Regions from separate parts of the Pseudomonas cichorii genome, predicted to be linked through region 2. Evidence: riboswitches for the same ligand, from Rfam matches in the RefSeq annotation. Region 2 holds a riboswitch; each other region holds the start of a gene.
The links. A riboswitch is a leader RNA that binds a small molecule or an ion and turns the genes downstream of it on or off. The one in region 2 is predicted to bind cobalamin.
Positions count from the first base shown of each region.

Region 1 (7,316 bases), 230 kb from region 2:
CTGGCGGATTTGGTGATGAGAAACGAGGTCAGGGCATTGAACAGCTGCGACCCGGCGATCCCGGCCAGAATGATATGCCCGGCTGCTGTCGGGCCGTGGGAAGAGCGTGCGAGCAGGGCGACCAGCGAGAAGGCCGCCACCGCTCCGGCGAAGGCTCCCGCCGACATGGAAATGGCTCCGGCGCCCAGGCCCAGAATCGCCACCAGCACAGCGCCCGTCGAGGCGCCGGCGGAGATGCCCAGCAGGTATGGATCGGCCAGCGGATTACGCAGCAACGATTGCAGCACCACACCGGAAATCGCCAGCCCCGCGCCACAGGCCGCTGCCACGATGGAGCGGGTCAGGCGATAGTTCCAGACAATCCCCTCATCGATGGGGTCGAGCACGTACCCGGCCGCCCACAGTTTGTTCGCCAGCACCTGGAAGACCACCGGCAGGCTGATGCTGGTTTCACCGATGGCAGCGCCCGCCACGATGGCCAGCAGCAGAACTGCTGTCACCCATAGTATGTGGCCGAGCGCAGTGGCCAGCTTCATTGAGCGGCGTTGTAGCGATTGGCGGCTTCGGCCAGTTCTTCGATGCCAGTAAACAGCCGGATGCTGGCCTGCATGGCATCGGCATCGATGATCACGATACGGTCATGCTTGACCGCGTCCATATTGCGGGTCACCGGGTCGGACTTGAGGAATTCGAGTTTCCTGCGGTAGTCGTCGGCCGGAAAACGACGGCGATCCATACGTGCGATCACCAGAATGTCGGGATTGGCCTTGGCGATGGTTTCCCAGCCCACGGTCGGCCACTCTTCATCGGACTCGACGATATTGCGCATGCCCAGGTTATTGAGCATGAAGTCCGGAATGCCTTTGCGGCCTGCCACATAAGGGTCGATATCGATGTCTGCGCTGGAGAACCAGAACACTGCGGACACATCCCGCTCCTTGTTCTGTTTGACGTTGGCGACTGCATGGGCCAGACGACTGCGCAGCTCTGCAACCAGTTGCTGGCCGCGATCCTGTACGTCGAATATCTGGGCGAGCTGTTCGATGCTCTTGTAGATGGTGTCGATGCGGAAGGGCTCCAGGCGTGTGCCATCAGCGCCTACCAGGTTGTCCTTGCCTTCGCAGTCGGACGGCATGATGTAGGTCGGGATCTTCAAGTCATGAAACTGCTGGCGGGTACCGACCACGCCCTGGGCTCCGACCATCCATTCAAGCTGGACGGCCACCAGTTCCGGGCGCTTGCCGATGACGGCCTCGAAACTCGGGTCGTTGTCCGCCAGACGTTCGACCTTGTCGTTCTGCGCCTTGAAGCGCGGCAGCACATCGTTGAACCACAGCGAAGTGCCTACCAGCGTGTCGCCCAGCCCCAGTTCGTGAAGCATTTCGGTCCCGGACTGGCCGATGGTCACTGCCTTGCGCGGCGCATGCTCGAACGTCAGCTTCATGCCACAGTTTTCGACAGTGAGCGGGTATTGAGTGGGAGCGGCAAGGCTCAGGGTGGACAGGCTCAGACCGGCGATGAGGGCGGCAAGGCGGGGCAGTGACATGTAATGCGATCTCCGTTTCGTACGTGCAGGGCGCAATGTACAGACAGGAAACACATCCCCGGCACTGCGCCGAAGGCAGGGCAAGGCAGCCATGAACCGGCGCGCGGATGTCCTTCCCGGACACCCCGCCGGTCAGTGAAGTTGCAGGTCGGCAGGTCTCCTGACTGGCATTTCATCACCTGACTCCAGCCTTCCCGGGAATGAACTACCCAGTGGCCATGATGGAGTTGGCTCGATGCCTACAGTTGCGGGGGCAGTTTCGTTTGAGCTGCGCAGGTGCGAGGCCCTCGAATTCCCTGTTAGTTCCTCTCGGAAACCGACGGGGCGCGATGGTAAACGATAAGCCTTTTAGTGGCTAATCCTTTGCGCGAAGGCGTTGCAGGCAGTTGATCAGGTGCAGGCGCATCGCCGCCCTGGCCGCATCGCGATCCTGATGGGCGATAGCCGAGTAGATCTGCTCCTGTTCGCGCTGCTGGATGTGCGGGTCATCCATGAGCCGAGTCGTCGGCACATTGCCGAAACCGATCCGTGCCCTGGGCAGAATGCTGTTGCCCAGTTGGGTCATGACATCGGTAAAGAAGCTGTTGGCGGTGCATTGCACGATACTGCGGTGAAACTCGAAATCGGCCTGGGTCGTATCGGTTTCGTTCCGGTCGCAGCGATGCAACTCGTCTAGCGCCTTGCGTATGGCTTCCAGTTGCTCCGGCGTGCGCCGTTGTGCGGCGAGAGCGGCGGATTCCGGTTCAAGGCTCAGGCGCAGTTCGATGATGGCCGCTGCATCGGGAGGGCTGCCGGACAGGGTTTCCGGGATCTGGAAATCCCGTGGACGCGAAGCATCGACCACAAAGGTCCCGATGCCATGGCGGGTTTCCACCAGCCCTTCGGCCTGCAGGCGCGACATCGCCTCGCGAACCACCGTACGGCTGACACCCGTTTCCCGGATGATGACCTGCTCGGTCGGCAGCTTTTCACCACTTTTGATCTCGCCCTCGCGGATCTTGCGCGAGAACTCGGCGACCAGTTGCTGGGTCAGGCTGGAGCGGCGTCCTGTAGGGGATGACGGGTGTTCCATAGGCGGGCTGATCGGGTCCGTGTCGGGTTGCTGAGTATAACCGCAGTCATGGTGTGTTTTGTGTCGGTATCGCAGCCTATACTGTGGCATTCGATCGAATTGAGGCTGCAATGTCGGACAACGTCCTTTCTTCGCAGAAAAACCATCGTCGTCTTGCCGAAACACTGGTCGACCGCTTTGCCCAGCGGATGCGCGATGGTGTGCTCCAGCGTGGCGAGAAGCTGCCTTCTGAAATCCATATCATGGAGGCCGAGGGCGTCAGCCGCACAGTGGTTCGCGATGCACTCTCGCGGATGCAGGCCGCCGGGCTTGTGGAGACGCGCCATGGGGTCGGCACCTTTGTGCTGGATATGCCGCCACCTGAAGGTTTTTCGGTTGGGCCGGCGACCATTGCGACCTTGTCCGATGTGCTGAATCTGCTGGAGTTTCGCATCAGCCTGGAGGTCGAAGCGGCGGGGCTGGCTGCGCAACGTCGCAGCCCTGAAACCTTGCTGGAACTCAAGCGGGCCTTTGATGCGCTGCTCGAAGGGCCGGAAAAATCCGGGACCACGATCAATGCCGACTTCCAGTTCCACCTCAAGATCGCCAAGGCTTCGGGCAATGCGTACCTGATCGACATCATGAAACACCTGGGCACCAAGCTGATTCCGCGTACCCGCATGAATTCCGCCTACACCGGGCAAAGTGATCGCAGTGCTTATCTGGCCGGGATCAATGCCGAACATCGACAGATCTACAACGCGATTGCCGAAGGTAATGTGGATGCGGCCCGTTCGGCCATGTACCTGCACCTCAACGGCAGCCGCATCCGGTTGCGGCGTACTCATAGCGAGTAGGGCTTGTTCGCGACTGAAGTCGCTCCTGCGAGGAGCGACTTCAGTCGCGAAAGGATGATGAAGCAATCACATAAAGTTGTATTGAATCCCGACCCGTAATCTCAACTGGCGTTTGTCATCCTCGGAATCGACCTTGATATCGCCGATCTCGAAGAACGGCACCCATTGTTTGCTCCAGCGATATTTGAATGCCGCATTCTGTTCGTAATCGCTGGTGCCGTTGTCGTAGCGGATATAGTCCGCATCGAAATAGGTGAGCTGGTACTCGTAAGTCCATGGCCCCTTGGTCGAGTAGTTGATCCAGATGTCATAGCGGTTGATCGACTGGTTATCCATCGCGTTGTCGGGCATGGATTCGTTGATCTTGTCACGGTCGAGCTTGATCGAGTCATAGCGGTAACGGCCTGAAATGCTCAGCGCATCGTTCACCTTGTAACCGACCTTGATGCCCGTCTTGTAAGACGTGGACTTCTCGATGCTTTCCAGTGCCAGGGAAGGCGTTACAGTCCATCTGTCGTTGAGTTTGTGCTGATAGCTGATCGTCAGCTCATGGCCGTTGCCGACGGTATTGTCGAAGGCCACATCCTGACGGTCACCCGCAGTCTTGTACTTCAGCTCACCTTCAAACCCCCAGCCACTGTCCAGGCGTGTGCCGAACTTGACCCGGTCGGAGTGCATGCGGGTGCTTTCCGCGTATTGATGTCGATAGTTGATATAGCCGCTGTCGGCATAGCTCCAGGCAGATGGCAACAGGGCGGACAGGGAGAGCAGAGCGATTGATTTTTTCATTTTTTTATTCTTGTTTGATTGAAGTTCTGGGTGTGTTGGAGCAAATCGCAGGCAGCCGAATCCCGTAGCCGTCATGGCCTGGGGTCACGCTGTCAGCGGGGTTCGGTTTTTCAGGCCGTCAGGCGACGACCGCTCAGCCGGTGAGGCGCACGTCCATGTCGCGGCTGGCCTGGATCAATAATCGGGAGTACTCGTGCTGCGCCTGATTGTTGACCAACTGGCTGCTGTCGAGGGTTTCCAGCACCTGGCCTTGCTGCATCACGGCAACCCGGTCGCACAGGTGCGCCACGACGCCCAGGTCGTGCGTCACCATCAGGTAGGTGAGGCCTTGTTGCTGTCGCAGGTCGGCCAGCAGATTGAGGATTTCGGCCTGAACGGAAACGTCCAGCGCCGAGGTGGGTTCATCCAGCAGCAGGACGCGGGGTTCCAGGATCAATGCCCGGGCGATGGCGACACGCTGGCGCTGACCACCGGACAGTTGATGCGGATAGCGAAAGCGGAAGCTTTCATTGAGACCAACCCGTGACAGCACTTCGCAGACTCTTTTGTCGCGCTCGCCGATGCGATGGATGCTCAGGGGCTCCTTGAGCGCTGCATCGATGGTGTGGCGCGGGTGCAGCGAAGCATAGGGGTCCTGAAAGACCATCTGCACGGTCCGGTAATGACTGGCGTCCAGATGACGGCTTACCGCCCGGCCGGCCACGCTCAGGCTGCCGGTCCAGTGCTGGTATTGCCCGGCCAGGCAGCGCAGGACCGTAGTCTTGCCCGAACCCGACTCGCCAACCAGCCCGAACGACTGGCCCTCTGCGACATGCAGGTTAACGTCACGCAGCACCTGATTCAGTCCTGGACCAGTACCAAAACTCAGGTTCAGTGAATCGACTCTGATCATTGCCATGGGATCATTCTCAGTGGGTGAGCCAAAGGGGATCGCGTTGCAGGACCGGCAGGCTGGCGCGCGGACGATCCAGGCTGGGCAGGGCGGCGAGCAGGCCCTGGGTGTACGGGTGGCGGGCGTGGTCCAGTTCGCTGGCGTCCAGGGATTCCACCACCCGTCCGGCGTACATCACCAGCACCCGGTCGCAGAAGTGCCGCACCAGATTCAGGTCATGGCTGATGAAAATCAGCCCCAGGTCACGTTCGCTGACCAGTTCTTCCAGCACGTTGAGCACCTGGCGGCGGACCGAGACATCCAGTGCCGAGGTGGGTTCGTCGGCGATGATTACCTGCGGATCGGTGATCACCATCATGGCAATCATGATCCGCTGCCCCATGCCGCCGGAAACCTCGTGGGGGTAGAGATCGTAAACCCGTGCCGGGTCGCGGATATGCACCTTGGCCAGCATGTCCAGCGTGCGCTCGCGGGCCTCCTGTGCTGAAACCTTGTGATGGGCCAGATAGGCCTCGGCAATCTGTTCGCCGACCTTGATCACCGGGTTCAGCGAGTATTTAGGGTCTTGCATGATCATCGACATGCGCCGGCCACGAATGCCCTGGATCTGTTTCTCGCTGCAACTGAGCAGGTCGATATCACCGAAGCGCAGGGTCTTGGCGGTGATGCGGGCGCTCGACGGGTGCAGACGCAACAGGCTGCGCCCCACCGTGGATTTTCCGGAGCCGGACTCGCCGACGATGGCCAGTTTTTCCCGACCCAGATTGAACGAAACATCGCGTACCGCCGCCGTTGTCTTGCCAGCATTGGTGAATTCGACGCGCAAGTCTTCTACCGCAAGCTTTATCTGTGACATGGCTTTTACCTTGTTTTTGTTATTCGCTGCGTGGGTCCAGAACATCGCGCAGGCCATCACCCAGCAGGTTGAATGCCAGGCTGACCAGCATGATCGTTGCGCCGGGTGCTGCCACCAGCCACCAGCTTTCCAGCATGTAACGTCGGCCGCTGGAGATCATCGCGCCCCATTCCGGCAGTGGCGCCTGTGCGCCCAGACCGAGGAAGCCCAGTGCCGCGGCGGTGAGGATGATGCTGGCCATGTTCATGGTCAGGCGGATGATCACCGAGGACAGGCACATGGGGATGATGTGGCGACCAATGATGCGCAGCGCCGATGCGCCCTGCAGCTTGACCGCCACCACGAAGTCGGCGTTGCGCAGCGACAGGGTTTCGGCCCGCGCCAGGCGTGCAATGGGCGGCCATGCGGTCAGGGCAATGGCAATCACCGCATGTTCCAGGCCAGGGCCGAGAGCGGCGATGAACGCCAGTGCCAGAACCAGGCTGGGAAACGAGATGAAGATGTCGGTGATACGCATGAACAGGCTGTCGACCCAGCCGCCAAAGTAGCCTGACACGGTGCCGATCAGCAGCCCGATCGGGCCGACGATCACGGTCACCAGCATCACGATGTACAGGGTGATGCGTGAGCCATACACCAGGCGGCTGAACACGTCCCGGCCATATTCATCGGTACCGAACCAGTTCTGTGCGCCTGGCGTGCGCAGGGCGGCTGACAGGTCCTGGGCGAGTGGGTCGTGAGTGGCAATCCAGGGCGCGAAGAGGGCGACCACCATCAACGTGCTGATCACGATCAGGCCCGCCAGCGTCATCGGGTTGCGCAGCAGAAAGCGCAACAGGCGTGAGCAACTGCCGGTGAAGGCCGCGAAGCTTGAAGTGGGTGCCTGGATCATGGGTTTGGCGCTGCTTGCAATGGACGTATTCATCAGCGGGTTCTCGGATCGAAGACTTTATAGAGGGCATCGCTGATCTGGTTCAGGATCACAAAGATCAGACCGATCAGCAGCACGCAGGCCATCACCGCATTCATGTCGCCCAGCAACAGGCTGCTGGTCAGGTACTGGCCGAAGCCCGGCCAGGCAAAGACCGTTTCGATCAGCACCGCCCCTTCAAGCAGGCCGCCGTAGGCCAGGGCGACGATGGTCAGCAACTGCACGCGAATGTTGCGGAAGGCATGGCCCCAGACGATTCGCCGTTGCGACAGACCCTTGACCCGCGCCGTGATGATGTACTCCTGCGACAGTTGTTCGAGCATGAAGCTGCGGGTCATGCGGCTGATGTAAGCCACCGAGTTGAAACTCAGGATCACCGCTGGCAGCAGGATGT
Region 1 covers NZ_CP074349.1:2,308,342-2,315,657, forward strand. The annotation lists gene KGD89_RS10285 (FecCD family ABC transporter permease) at 1-536, opposite strand, end outside; gene KGD89_RS10290 (ABC transporter substrate-binding protein) at 533-1,546, opposite strand; cobalamin riboswitch at 1,680-1,882, opposite strand; gene KGD89_RS10295 (FadR/GntR family transcriptional regulator) at 1,902-2,618, opposite strand; gene KGD89_RS10300 (FadR/GntR family transcriptional regulator) at 2,729-3,454, shown strand; gene KGD89_RS10305 (oligogalacturonate-specific porin KdgM family protein) at 3,521-4,243, opposite strand; gene KGD89_RS10310 (ABC transporter ATP-binding protein) at 4,377-5,141, opposite strand; gene KGD89_RS10315 (ABC transporter ATP-binding protein) at 5,152-5,991, opposite strand; gene KGD89_RS10320 (ABC transporter permease) at 6,011-6,916, opposite strand; gene KGD89_RS10325 (ABC transporter permease) at 6,916-7,316, opposite strand, start outside.
Region 1: linked by a shared signal. The riboswitch ahead of KGD89_RS10290 (ABC transporter substrate-binding protein) and the one ahead of cobW (cobalamin biosynthesis protein CobW) in region 2 are both predicted to bind cobalamin.

Region 2 (7,316 bases):
CGGCTGGCAGAACTTCCTGCTTTCGCTGTTTTTCATTCCCTCGGAAAACCCCGGCGGTTACGGCCTGTATCCCACGTTGAACGTCGGCTGGACCCTGAACTACGAGATGCTGTTTTACGTACTGTTCTCCATGGTGTTTCTGTTCGAGCAGCGCCATAGGCCCTTGATCATCGCGGCAGCACTCTTTGCCGTGACCGAAATTCTGGCTCGCAGCGGCTTGATCAGCCGGTTCTACGGTAACGACATTGTCTACGAGTTCCTGTTGGGGATCGGCATCGGCATGCTCTATCGTCGTGGCTGGATCAAGGAAGGGTTGTGGATGCCATTGGCGGGGATAGTGGCTGCCATGCTGGTGATTCATCACCTGACCAACGAGCAGCGCCTGTTGAACTGGGGGCTGCCAAGCGCATTGATCGTGTTCTGCGCCATCTCCCTTGAACCCTACTTGCGCGGCAACCGCTTGCTCAAAACCCTGGGCGATTGTTCCTATTCGGTCTATCTGCTGCATGTGCTGGTGCTTTACGGTGGCCTGCTCATGGCTCAGCGCTTTGCCTTGAACCCGTATCTGGTATTTGCCTTCTGCGTGCCGATCATCGCCATTGGAGCATGGTGCAGTTACGAGTGGATCGAGAAGGGCTTGTATCACCGGATGCGTCGCAGTCTGGATGCTCGTCAGGAAGGAAGAGGCGTCGTTGCGCTTTCCTGACAAAAACACTAGGACTTTGTATGCGCATCCGATTGGCGTAAACTGCCGGCAAGTCTGCGAGGAACGTTCATGACCGCTATCACTATTACCGATGCTGCCCACGATTATCTGGCCGATCTGCTGGAAAAGCAGAACACTCCAGGTATCGGCATCCGCGTGTTTATCACCCAGCCTGGCACTCAGTACGCTGAAACCTGCATTGCCTACTGCAAGCCGGGCGAAGAAAAACCTGAAGACAAGGCCATTGGCCTCAAGAGCTTCACGGCCTGGATCGATGGTTTCAGCGAAGCCTTTCTGGATGACGCCGTGGTCGATTACGCCACTGATCGCATGGGCGGCCAACTGACCATCAAGGCACCAAACGCCAAAGTGCCGATGGTCAATGCCGACAGCCCGATCAACGAGCGCATCAACTATTACCTGCAAACCGAGATCAACCCGGGGCTCGCCAGCCACGGCGGTCAGGTGACCCTGATCGACGTGATCGAGGAAGAAGAGCGCAATATCGCCGTCCTGCAGTTCGGCGGTGGTTGCCAGGGTTGCGGCCAGGCCGATGTGACCTTGAAGGAAGGTATCGAGCGTACCTTGCTGGAGCGTATCCCTGAGCTGTCGGGTGTGCGTGATGTGACTGACCATACGCAGAAAGAAAACGCTTATTACTGAGTCGTTTTCTTCGCGCGTCCATTCGCGAATAAATTCGCTCCTGCCGTGGGAGCGAATTCATTCGCGAACATCATCAGGGCCTGAACAAATGTGCATGCCCGGCGCGATACAGCGATGACTCGCCAAACGTATCGTCAGCCAGTACACGACCGACCAGAATCAGTGCCGTACGTTTGAATCCCTTCTCCAGTACCTTGTCGTGAATGTCGGCCAGGGTGCCTATAACCCAGTCCTGATCCGGCCAGCTTGCGCGATGGACCACTGCTATCGGGCAGTCCGCGCCGTAATGCGGTATCAGTTCTTCCACGATTTTCTGCAGATTGTTGACCCCCAGGTGAATGGCCATGGTGGTGCGATGCTGGGCCAGGCTTGTCAGCTCTTCGCCTGCCGGCATCGACGTCTTGTCGGCGTAGCGGGTCAGGATCACGCTCTGGGAAATGTCCGGCAGTGTCAGTTCGGTGCCCAGCAAGGCTGCGCAGGCCGCCGTGGCCGTTACGCCGGGGATGATTTCAAAGGGAATGCCCAGCTCACGCAGGCGGCGAATCTGTTCGCCAATCGCGCCATACAGGCTTGGGTCGCCGGAGTGAATCCTGGCCACATCCCGGCCCTGTTCATGAGCGGATTTCATCAAGGAGATGATCTGTTCCAGGTGCAACTTGGCACTGTTGACCACCTGAACGGCACGATTGCCATCCAGCACTGCCACTGGCACCAGTGAGCCAGCATAAATGATGACCGGACAGCTATGGATCAGTCGCTGCCCCTTGACGGTGATCAGGTCCGGATCGCCAGGGCCTGCGCCGATGAAAAAGACGGTCAATGGAATCTCCTGAGTCAAGCGGTATTAATGAGCGGCGTATTATCGACACTGCTTGCCAGGGCAAAGGTTGCCCGGGCGTTTTTCTGGCGTTGGATCACCAGTGTTACCGGGCTTTTGCCCAATTGGCTGGCCAGTGCCAGCGCTGCGCTTTCGGCAACCCCGTGACAGCCCGTGTGCTGGAACGCCTTTGGCGAGCGGTGGGTCAGTTGCGGTTCGTATTCTGCCAGTTGTGACGCGCTGAAGAATATCAGCGGAACGGACAGCTGTTTGGCCAATTCCAGCAAGCCCGGTTCGTCCTGCTTGAGGTCGATGGAGGCGAGGGCAGTGATGGCCCCGATTTCCAGGTCGTGGGCTTTCAGGCTGCTTTCGATCAGTTCCAGCAGGCTCGCTGCCGGGCAGCCGCGCTGGCAACCCAGGCCTGCCACAAGGGCAGGGCCGGATTGCCCGGTGCCGTGATCAGGCGTGCAGGTCGGCATTGTTGCGACGGAACAGCCAGGCGCTGATCAGGCCCAGAGCGACCCAGAACAATGCGTTGGTCAGCAACGAAGCCAGGATGAACTGCGATTCCAGAGCTTCGGGAGCCAGGCTCTCATGAGTCAATGGCTGTGGCGCGCCAATCAGATGCGGCACAACCAAAATAGCCGCGCCCAGCACCTTGAGCAGCCAGTTCTGGCCGAAAGCGATCAAGGCCAGACCCGCCGCCGTTGAGGCCGCAGTCCCGATCCACCAGTACTGGCGCAGGTTCAGGTCGGCAGCCGCTGTCCCCGGCAATTCCGGTGGCAGGCCCAGTGTCGGCGCCAGGACGAAGACCGCAAAACCGGCCAGCCCCCACAATGCGCCCTGAGAGGTGCGACCCGGTGCGCGTAGCGTGTAGAGCGCCACCAGCATCAAGGCAAAACCTACCGCGACCACCAGATTGCCGCCGGTCGTGGAGAGAATACGCTGCCAGCCGTCTTCCGGCTCCCAGGCTTCTTCGTCGTGGCTGTGCCCTGCGGCGGAAGCATCGGCGTGGTCATGTTCATGCACGTGTTCGGCGGGTGCCTTTTCAAAGGTTTCGGCCTGAAGAATCAGGGGCGAAACCCAAAAGCTTTGCAGCAGGGTCAGCAGCAATGCCGCCAGCAGACCGCTGAAACCTGCCGTCTGAATGATTCGCTTGAACATGGCGTCAGGTCTCAATGGCAAGGGAAGGCGGCGCTGTGGCGGGTGTCGTGGGCCGCGTTGTGAACGGCGGCAATGTGCGAGAAACCGGCGAAGTACACCAGGCAGGCGCCCAGAATCGCAGCGCTGATGGCGGCGGTCAGGCGTTGGGCCTGGGTGGACGTGGTGGTGCTCGACTGGCTGCTGCTGATGGTGGACATGGCGCTTCCCTCTGGTTTCGACAGGCGGGCATGCGCACAGGAACCTGCTGACGGAGGTCAGAAGGCTTCAACTGCGCCCGCCCACCGCGGGTGTGTCATTGAGTCAGTATCGGGCCGGTCTCCGGGCTCGCGAGGGGTGTCGATATTCAGCCTCGACGCCTTCAGGATCACCTTCCCATGCCGTGGCACAGTGGTTCTGATCCTCTCTCGCTTACCGTTGCGGGGGCAGCACCGGACTGACTCATGGACAAATGAGCGCACCGGTTTCCCGTTTCACCCCGTGAGGGGCACCCGTAACAAGTTGTGTAGGAGAGCATGGCGGCCCGTGAACGTCAATCTGAACGATTGACCTGCCTTCGACCTCTGCGTAGCCTTGCGCACTTGAGGTTCTCGACCTTGTGCAAAAGGTCGGGCTAAGACGGGAATGCGGTTCAAGCCGCAGCTGCCCCCGCAACTGTAAACGGTGATTTCATTGCATGGCCACTGCGCGAGCGGGAAGGCGCGATGAATGCCTGTCCTGCCGACACGCCGCCGTAAGCCAGGAGACCTGCCTCGAACCGGGCCACAGGCCCACGAATTCTCACTACAACCGGGCGGGGTGATCCGGTGGCGAATCGATCCGTGCGCAGTGCACGGATCTCGTCCTGCTTGCCCGCCGTATTGCCAAAGGGCATCCGATGAAAACACTGGCCAAACTTCCCGTCACCATCGTTACCGGCTTCCTGGGCTCGGGTAAAACCACCTTGTTGCGGCACATGCTCGATAACGCCGAAGGGCGTCGTATCGCGGTGATCGTCAACGAGTTCGGCGAGCTGGGCATCGACGGCGAAATCCTCAAGCAATGCACCATCGGTTGCAGCGAAGAGGAAGCTGTTGGCCGGGTGTATGAGCTGGCCAACGGTTGCCTGTGCTGCACGGTGCAGGAAGAGTTCTTCCCGGTGATGCGCGAACTGGTGTCGCGTCGCGCCGACCTGGACCACATCCTTATCGAAACCTCGGGTCTGGCGTTGCCAAAACCGCTGGTCCAGGCTTTCCAGTGGCCGGAAATCCGCAACGCCTGCACCGTCGATGCGGTCATAACAGTGGTCGACAGCCCGGCCGTTGCAGCAGGTACTTTCGCGGCTTTCCCGGATCAAGTGGACGCCCAGCGCAAGCTCGACCCGAACCTTGACCACGAATCCCCGCTACATGAACTGTTCGCTGACCAGCTGGCCAGCGCTGATCTGGTGATCCTCAACAAGGCCGACATGATCGACGCCGAAGGCCTGGCGGCGGTACGTGCCGAAGTCGCCGAAGAACTGCCGCCAGCGGTCAAGGTCATCGAAGCCAGCAGTGGCCGTCTGCCAATCAACGTGTTGCTGGGCATCGGTGCCGAGTCGGAACTGCACATCGATGGTCGCAAGACTCACCATGACCATCACGACGATGAAGATCATGACGACCACGATCACGATGCTTTCGATTCGATTTCCATCAAACTGCCACAGGCCGACGAAAGCGTGCTGCTCGATGCCCTGACGCAACTGGTGGTCAAGCACGGCATTCTGCGGGTCAAAGGTTTCGCCGCGATTCCAGGCAAGCCGATGCGCCTGCTGATCCAGGGCGTGGGCACACGCTTCGACAAGCATTTCGACCGCGCCTGGCGTGCCGATGAGGAGCGCATCACCAATCTGGTGCTGATCGGCCAGGAGCTGGATGCCGTGGCGCTGGAAGCGCAACTCAATGCTGCGATTGCTGGCTGATCCATGCATTTACTGAGAACCCAGCCGGGCGGTTTCGTACCCGACGACAGCATTGCCGACCTGGGACAGACGCCGGCCGAGCTGGTGATTCTCTGCAGCGGCGATTCGAGCCTGGCGTTACTGGCCGAAGCCGCTCAGCAACTGCCCGACGACTACCCGAGCCTGCGTCTGGCCAATCCGATGCAGGTGCAGAATCACGCCTCGGTGGACTTGTACGTCGATGAGGTGTTGCGCCACGCCAGGGTCATTCTGATTTCCCTGCATGGCGGCATTGGCTACTGGCGCTACGGTGTCGAGCGCTTGATGGAGCTGGCAGCTCGTGGTGTGCAGGTGATTCTGGTGCCGGGGGATGATCGTCCCGATCCAGAGCTGAGCGATCTGAGCACTGTGCCTGCCGAGGAGCGTGACCGGCTATGGCAGTTCTTGCGCCAGGGCGGCTTGCAGAATGCGCTGGATCTTTATCGTTGCATGGCCAGCAGCTGGCTTGAGCGCGATTACCCATGGGCCGAGCCTCAGCCACTGCCACGCACGGCCATCTATCATCCGCGCAAAGCGACGGCCACGCTGCCGGACTGGCAGGCAGACTGGATACCGGGGCATCCGGTGGTTGCGCTGCTGTTCTACCGCTCCCACTTGCAGGCGGCCAATACCGGTTTCATCGATGTGTTCTGCGAGCGCTTGCAGGCTCAAGGGCTCAATCCCTTGCCGATTGCGCTGGCCAGTCTCAAGGAGCCGGGTTGCCTGACCATGGTCGAGGACTGGCTGGATGAAGTCGAAGCCGGGCTGATCCTCAATACCACGGGCTTTGCCCAGTCCAGCCCGGAAGCGCCGCATCTGCGACCGTTTCGCCGCAATGTGCCCGTGATCCAGGCCATCTGCGCTCAGGACAACCAGCCCGCCTGGCAGGCCAGCGAGCAAGGTCTTGGGGCGCGGGATCTGGCGATGCACATTGCCTTGCCGGAACTGGACGGGCGGATCATCAGCCGGCCCATCAGCTTCAAGGATCTGGCTTGGCGCAGCGAGCGCAGCCAGTCGGACGTGGTGTGCTATCGCGCCCATCCCGAGCGCATGGACTTCGTCGCGCAACTGGCACGACGCTGGATCGAACTGGCGCTACTGCCCAATGCCAGCAAGCGGGTAGCGCTGATCCTGGCCAACTACCCGACCCGCGATGGCCGGATCGGCAACGGGGTAGGGCTCGACACACCTGCAGCGGCGCTGAATATACTGCGCGCCATGCAGGACGAGGGCTATCCGCTGGCACCGTTGCCCGAAAGCGGCACCGCGCTGATTCAGCAATTGCTGGGTGGCGTCACCAACGATCTGGACAGCATCGACCTGCGTCCTTGCCAGCAAAGCATGGCGCTGGACGAGTACCTTGATGCCTTCGATGACTTGCCCCAGGCCAGTCGCGATGCGGTAAATGCACGCTGGGGCGCGCCACAGAACGACCCGATGTTCCGCAGCGGGCGGATGATGATTGCCGGTATCCGCTTTAGCCTGACCTTTGTCGGCATTCAGCCTGCCCGTGGTTATCAGGTGGACCCCAGTGCGGTCTATCACGACCCCGATCTGGTGCCGCCTCACGGTTATCTCGCGTTCTACTTCTGGCTGCGCAAGGCGTATGGCGCTCATGCGGTGCTGCATGTGGGCAAGCATGGCAACCTGGAGTGGCTGCCGGGCAAGGGCGTCGGTCTGTCTCAAGACTGCTGGCCTGATGCAGTGCTGGGCGCGATGCCGAATATCTACCCGTTTATCGTCAACGATCCAGGCGAGGGTGCCCAGGCCAAGCGCCGTACCCAGGCGGTCATCATCGACCACCTGATGCCGCCCCTGACCCGTGCCGAAACCTACGGCCCGCTGCGCAATCTTGAGCGGCTGGCTGACGAATACTACGAGGCGCAACTGCTCGACCCGCGCCGGGCGCAGGAACTGCAACGGGACATTCTCAAGCTGGTGCGTGAAACCCGTATTGACCGTGAACTGGCGCTGGACGACGCCATCGACAGCGACGCCGACGCCGCAAT
Region 2 covers NZ_CP074349.1:2,535,957-2,543,272, forward strand. The annotation lists gene KGD89_RS11215 (acyltransferase family protein) at 1-706, shown strand, start outside; gene nfuA (Fe-S biogenesis protein NfuA) at 776-1,369, shown strand; gene cobM (precorrin-4 C(11)-methyltransferase) at 1,443-2,189, opposite strand; gene KGD89_RS11230 (cobalamin biosynthesis protein) at 2,204-2,665, opposite strand; gene KGD89_RS11235 (CbtA family protein) at 2,646-3,350, opposite strand; gene KGD89_RS11240 (CbtB domain-containing protein) at 3,362-3,547, opposite strand; cobalamin riboswitch at 3,643-3,857, opposite strand; cobalamin riboswitch at 3,915-4,116, shown strand; gene cobW (cobalamin biosynthesis protein CobW) at 4,225-5,289, shown strand; gene cobN (cobaltochelatase subunit CobN) at 5,293-7,316, shown strand, end outside.

Region 3 (7,316 bases), 830 kb from region 2:
CTGGACAGCGTGGCCGATGATCCCGCCCAGCCCGCAAACGCCCGCCAGCAACTCATGGACCTGGATCTGCCAGCCGGCCCTCTGGATGCAACCCTGACCAGCATCGCTCGCCAGAGCGGGCGCAACATTGCGTTTAACGCAACGCTGACTCGCGGCCTGACAGCCGCGCCATTACGCGGTCGCTACAGCGTCGAGCAGGCGGTGAGCGAGGTGCTGCGAGGTTTGCCCCTGCAATTGAGCATCACCCCCAGCGGCACCTTGAGCATTGAGCGGCGCCCCGAGACTTCGGCCATGGAACTCTCGGATATCACGGTGAGTGCGGCCAGCCATGAACAAGACGCCTGGGGACCGGCTCACAGCTGGGTCGCACAACGCAGTGCAACCGTGAGCAAGACCGACACCTCCCTGCTGGAGATTCCCCAGTCGGTGTCGGTGATTACCCGTGAAGAAATGCAGTCGCGCAAACACGACAGCCTTGCCGACGCCCTCAACTACAACACCAGTGTGATCAGCCAGCCGAACGGCTACAGCCGCGTGGCCGACGACTACCGCATGCGCGGTTTCGATATCGGCCCACGCACAGGCGGCGTAATGCGCGACGGCATGAAAATGCAGAGCACCCAGTTTGAAGGGGGTCAGGAACCTTACGGGCTGGAACGTGTGGAAGTGCTCAAGGGCGCATCCTCCGTACTGTATGGCCAACTGGCGCCCGGCGGGCTGATCAACGCCATCAGCAAGCGTCCCACGCTCGACCCGTTGCATGAAATCAATCTGGAATACGGCAATCATGATCGACAGCAACTCTCCACCGATCACAGTGGCCGCATCGATGACGAAGGCCGTTTCAGCTATCGGCTGACTGCCCTGGTGCGCGACAGCGGCACCCAGTACGACGCCATCGACGATGACAAGCACTACATCGCCCCCGCGCTGACCTGGCAGATCAACGACGACAGCCGCCTGACCCTGCTCGCCAGTCATCAGCGCACACAGACCAGCCTGACGCCGCCCATGCGCTATGACATCACCACCTTTAGCTCAACGCCGGGCTACAAAGTGCCCTATGACCTGTTTGCGGGCGAGCCGGATTTCGACGATTACGATGGCACCTTGCAGACCTTCGGCTATCTGTTCGAGCAGCGCCTGAACGACAACCTGCAATTGCGTCACGCGGCCCGCTACTTCGAGTCCCGCACCGACTATGACTACATCACCCTGAACAACAGCCGGATCAGCGGCGCGAATCTGTCGAGCCTGTCGCGCACTTACAACTCACGCGAAGACATTGCCACCGGCTGGACCTCTGACACCAGCCTGCAACTGGATCTGGAAAACGGGCGCTGGAAACATACCCTGCTGGGCGGCCTGGACTACTACCGCAAGACCTACGACAGCCACCGCTTCAGCGGCAGCGCACCGGCGCTGGACCTTGCCAACCCGGTCTATGGCAACCTGCCTGCCGTGAACCGTAACATCGACAGTGGCTCCGACCTGCACAGCCATCAACTCGGCATTTACCTGCAGGAACAGCTGAAACTCGATGACCGCTGGCTTCTGATGATCGGCATGCGCCAGGACTGGGCTGACAACAGCACCCGCAACTACCGCAACGACTCGCGCAGCAGCACCGACGACAGCAAGGCCACTGGGCGCATCGGGCTGGTCTATCTGGCCGAAAACGGTCTGGCGCCTTATATCAGCTATAGCCAGTCCTTCCTGCCCTCTTCCGGCACCGATGCCAATGGCGATGCCTTCCTGCCCACCGAAGGCGAGCAATATGAAATCGGTATCCGCTACCAGCCTCCAGGTCGCGAGATGATGATCAGCGCGGCGGTCTATCAGTTGACCCAGAGCAACGTCATCACCTCCATTGCAGGCTCGGACTTCGACGAGCAGACCGGCAAGGAACGCAGCACCGGTTTTGAAGTGGAAGCCAAGGCTCAACTGACGCCACAACTGGCCATGAACGCCGCCTATGCCTATACCGACGCCCATATCATCGAGGACAACGATGAAGTGCTCGAAGGGTCGCGCATCGAAGGCACGCCTTATCACAATGCCTCGCTGTGGCTGGATTACCGTTTCGCCTCGGCGGGCCTGAAGGGCCTGTCAGTGGGCAGCGGCGTGCGCTATGTCGGCACCACCCACACCACGCCCAGCGTCACGGATCGCAAGATCCCGGCCTACGCCTTGTTCGATGCACGAATCAGCTATGACCTGGACGACAACTGGCAAGTCAGCGCCAAGGCACAGAACCTCACCAACGAGAAATACCTGTACTGCGCCAACTCATGCCGCTATGGCGATACCCGTAGTGTGGTGGGGGCGGTCAGTTATCGGTGGTAAGTCTTCGCGAAACCCCTAACGCTCGACCAACATCAGCCATTGACGCTTTCCAGCTTCAATGATTTGATGCGCGCCAGTTTCAGGTGTCCCATGCCGCCGTGCATGGGATTAAACGGGAAGCCGGTGCGTCACTCTCTGTGATCAGTCCGGCGCTGCCCCCGCAACGGTAAGCGAGCGAAGCATTCAAAATACCACTGTGCCAAGGCATGGGAAGGTGAATGTTTCATGACCCTCGCAAGCCCGGAGACCGGCCTGCAACCTTGTTTGGCAAACCCGCGGTGGGCGGGCGCAGGCCGGTCTTCGCGGGCTTTTTGCGCCTGCGATTCCCTATGCGTTGTTCCCTCCGGGATTCATTCATTCCTGATTGGCTGGAATCGCATGTCCCGTTCTTTTCTGCTTCAATCCCTGAGCCTGCTTCCCTGTCTGGCGCTTTCGTCCCATGCATTGGCCGCTGACTCACAAACCCTGGCACTGCCCTCGGTCGCAATCACTGGCAGCGCCGATACGCCAGTAACCGATCTGGCAACCCCGACACCCAGCGGTTCGCGCCTGAACCTTACGGCGCTGGAAACACCCGCCAGCACCAGTAGCCTCGACAGCCAGCCCCTCGAAAGCCGCAATAACCTGACCGTTCAAGATGCAGTCAGCCGCTCGCCGGGCATCACCAGCATCGCAACGCCCGGTGATGGCAATACAGCGCTATCCGCTCGCGGCTTCACCGGGCATTCCTCGGTCATGACCCTGTTCGACGGCTCGCGCCTGTACACCGGCGCCGGCACTCAGACCTTCCCGGTCGATCCGTTCATGGTCGAGCGTATCGACGTGATCCGTGGCCCGGCTTCGGTGCTTTATGGCGAAGGCGCAACCGGAGCCGTTATCAACGTGGTACCGAAAAAGCCTTTCGAGGGCGAAATCCGCAATCGCCTGCGCCTGGGCTACGGCTCCAATGACCGCCAGCAACTGGGCCTCGACAGCGGCGGCTCGCTGAGCGATACCCTGAGCTATCGCCTTACCCTGAACCAGCAGGAAAGCAATGGCTGGGTCGATAACGGCAATTCCCGCAGCCTGGCCATGAGCGCAGCCCTGCGCTGGCAAGCCACCGACGACCTGAGCTTCACCCTCGCCCACGAACGTGGCGACAGCGAGCCGATGAACTACTTCGGCACACCGCTGATCGATGGCCGATACCGCGACAGCCTGCGCGACAAAAACTACAACCTGCGCAATGCCGTGCAACGCTACAACGATGAATGGACCCGCCTGAACACCGACTGGGCCATCAACGATAACGTCAGCGCCAGCAACCAGCTCTACTACATCAAGAGCCGCCGCCACTGGCGCAACGCCGAAGTCTATAGCTGGAGCAGCGCTCAGGGTCAGTTGTTGCGTGGCGACTACCTGGAGATCAAGCACGACCAGGAGCAGATCGGCGACCGCCAGAGTTTCACGTTCAACCATTCGCTGTTCGGCCTGGACAGCCGCACGGTGATTGGAGCCGAGTACAACAGAATCCGCTTCGACGTCAGCAACAACTCGCCTTACAACGATGTCGGCGGCGACTTCATCGATCCATGGAGCCCGGCATCCGGCGACTTCCAGAGCCAGTCGGCATTCCGGCCACTGGCCGAAAGCACCACGCGCACTTTTGCCGTGTTCGCCGAAAACCGCCTGCAACTGTCCGAGCGCTGGTCGCTGGTGACCGGCGTGCGCCGCGACCAGAACCACATCGACCGCTATGACCAGCGTGCCGACAGCCGTAGCGACCGGAGCCTCACCGGCGGCAACTGGCGCGCCGGGCTGGTGTTCGCTGTGACCAATCAACTGTCCCTGTATGGCCAGTACTCCACCAGTGAAGACGGCGTCAGCAACCTTATCAGCATGAACCCGACCCAGCAGCAGATGGACCTGACCGAAGCGAAACAGACCGAGTTCGGCCTCAAGCAGCAGTTCTGGGATGGACGTGGCGAATGGACCCTGGCGGCCTATCACATCGTCAAGAAAAAACTCCTGGCCATCGACCCGGTGACCCGCCTGACCCAACAGGTCGGCCAACAGTCATCTGACGGCCTGGAAGCTTCTCTGGAACTGGCCCTTGCCAATGACTGGCACGTGTCGGCCAACGCCTCGGTGGTACGTGCCGAGTACGATGATTTCGATGAGACGGTTTCTGGGCAGGTCGTGTCCCGCGCCGGCAATCGCCCCACCGACGTCCCGCGCCGCACCGCCAATCTGTGGCTGAACAAGGCGCTGAACGAAACGCTGGATGCCGGCATGGGCCTGCGCTATGTAGACGAGCGTTATGCCAACACCGCCAATACCACCTCAGTGCCAGGCTACACGGTGCTGGACGCCAATCTGGGCTGGCAGGTGCAGCGCGATGTGCGTCTGGGCCTGCAACTGAACAACCTGCTCGACCGCCGCTACGCCGCGTCGCAGTACAACAACGGGCAGCAGTGGCTGATGGGCGAACCTCGCTCCTTCTTCGTCACGGCTGATTACAGCTTCTGATCCAGTTGGCGGCAAGCATACAACCTGTCGCCAGCCAACCCGGAAATCGAGCATGTCCACCCTGAATATCAACCGCCTGAACTGGACTGCGCCACAGGGCCAGGGCCAACACTGGCAGCTTGAAGGCATCGACCTGCACATCGGGCAAGGCGAATTCGTCGGGCTGATCGGCCCCAATGGCAGTGGCAAGACCAGTCTGTTGCGCTGCGCCTACCGTTTCAACGAACCGGACAGCGGCTCGCTGCACCTCGACGGGCAGGATATCTGGCAACAGACACCCCGCTGGAGCGCTCAGCGCATGGCCGTGATGATGCAAGAATTTCCTCAGGAGTTCGGCCTGACCGTGCAGGATGTCGTGGCCATGGGGCGTACACCTCATCAGGGCTGGTTCGACGGCGAAAGCGCCGAAGACCTTGCCCTGATCGACAAGACCTTGAATCAGGTGGGCTTGCAAGGGCTCAGCGAACACTCGTTCGTGTCATTGTCGGGCGGCGAAAAACAGCGCGCATTGCTGGCCCGCGCACTGGTGCAACAGCCCGGTCTGCTGATCCTCGACGAGCCCACCAACCATCTTGATCCGCGCTACCAACTGGAGCTGCTGCACTCTTTGCGGCGACTGAAACTCAGCACGCTGGCCAGCTTTCATGACCTCAATCTGGCTGCGGCGTTCTGCGACCGGCTGTATGTCATCGAGCACGGCCAGATCGTTGCCAGTGGCACGCCGACCGAGGTTCTGACCGAACAACGACTGCTGCACGTATTCGGCGTCCACGCACTGGTGGATACCCATCCACTGGCACCTCATCCACGCATTACCTGGATCAGCCCATCATGACCCGAGCCCTGGCCTGCCTGATGCTGCTTGCCGCCCTGCCACTGGCCGCTGCTGCCGATAATTTCCCCCTGACCGTGCAGAGTTGCGGGCGCGAGGTGACGTTCGATCATCCACCACAGCGGGCAGTCAGCCATGACATCAACCTGACCGGCATGCTGCTCGCCCTCGGCCTGCGCCCCCGCATGGTTGGCTACACCGGCATCACCGGCTGGAAAACCCTCGACCCGGCCCTGCGCGAGGCGCTGGACGGTCTGCCCGAGCTGGCAGAGCGTTACCCGTCGGTGGAAAACCTGCTGGATGCCAATGCCGACTTTTTCTTTGCAGGCTGGAGCTACGGCATGCGCGTCGGAGGCCCGGTGACGCCACACACACTGCAACCGTTCGGCATTCCCGTGTATGAACTAAGCGAATCCTGTTCGCGGATCATGACTCAGCGCGAAGCCAGCCTGGAGGATCTGTACCGCGACCTGCATAACCTGGGGCGAATCTTCGATGTCCAGCAACGCGCCGATGCCGTAGTCGAGGGCCTGCAACAACGGGTCGCGCAGACAACGGCCCGACTGGGACAGGTCCGGCAACGCCCGCGAGTGTTCCTGTATGACAGTGGCGAAGACAGGCCCGCGACCTCAGGAAAACTGGGGATGCCACACGCCTTGATCGAAACGGCTGGCGGGCAGAACGTCATGGACGATATCGCCGCCAGCTGGACTCAGGTCAGTTGGGAAAGCGTGGTGGAGCGCAACCCGCAGGTGATCGTGATCGTCGATTATGGGCCGACCTCCTGGCAGCACAAGCGCGACTTCCTTTTACAGAACGCAGCCTTGAGCAGTGTCGAAGCCATCCGTCAGAAACGATTCGTGGTACTGCCCTATGTCGCCGTGACGCCTTCGGTCGATAACGCTGAAGCCATCGAAAAACTGGCCGCTGCGCTGCATCCCGAACAGTTCGACGGAGCCCGGCAGTGAAGCCTGTACGCAGCGTGGCCGGTTATCGCTGGCTGATCGGCACCCTGTTCGTTCTGCTGGCGCTGTCGTGCCTGATATCACTGGGCTTCGGTCCGGCGCGAGTGCCCTTGGCCAAGGTACTGGGCATTGTTTTGCAACAGGTCGGCTTCGATGCCGTGGTGGACTGGAGCAAGGGCCAGGCACAGATCATCTGGCTGATCCGCGCCCCCCGGGTATTGCTCGGTGCGCTGGTGGGCGCGGGGCTGGCACTGGTCGGTACGGCACTCCAGGCGGTGACCCGCAATCCGCTGGCTGACCCGCACCTGCTGGGCGTCAGTTCCGGCGCTGCTCTTGGGGCAGTGGTCGCGGTGTTGTATCTGGGTGAGTTCATTGGCGTATTCAGCCTGCCGCTGGCCGCCTTCATCGGCGCACTGGGCAGCATGCTGCTGGTCCTGGCCGTCGCCAGCAGGCACGGACGTCTGGAAAGCGAGCGCCTGTTGCTGGCTGGGGTCGCGGTGTCATTCGTACTGATGGCCCTGGTCAATCTGCTGCTCTACACCGGCGATCAGCATGCCGCCAACTCCGTGATGTTCTGGATGCTCGGCGGCCTTGGGCTGGCGCGCTGGGAGTTGCTATGGCTGCCGGTCGCTTGCGTATCGGGTGGTTTCATCGTGCTGCTAAGC
Region 3 covers NZ_CP074349.1:3,362,479-3,369,794, forward strand. The annotation lists gene KGD89_RS14035 (TonB-dependent siderophore receptor) at 1-2,346, shown strand, start outside; cobalamin riboswitch at 2,411-2,616, shown strand; gene KGD89_RS14040 (TonB-dependent receptor) at 2,725-4,854, shown strand; gene KGD89_RS14045 (ABC transporter ATP-binding protein) at 4,907-5,689, shown strand; gene KGD89_RS14050 (ABC transporter substrate-binding protein) at 5,686-6,654, shown strand; gene KGD89_RS14055 (FecCD family ABC transporter permease) at 6,669-7,316, shown strand, end outside.
Region 3: linked by a shared signal. The riboswitch ahead of KGD89_RS14040 (TonB-dependent receptor) and the one ahead of cobW (cobalamin biosynthesis protein CobW) in region 2 are both predicted to bind cobalamin.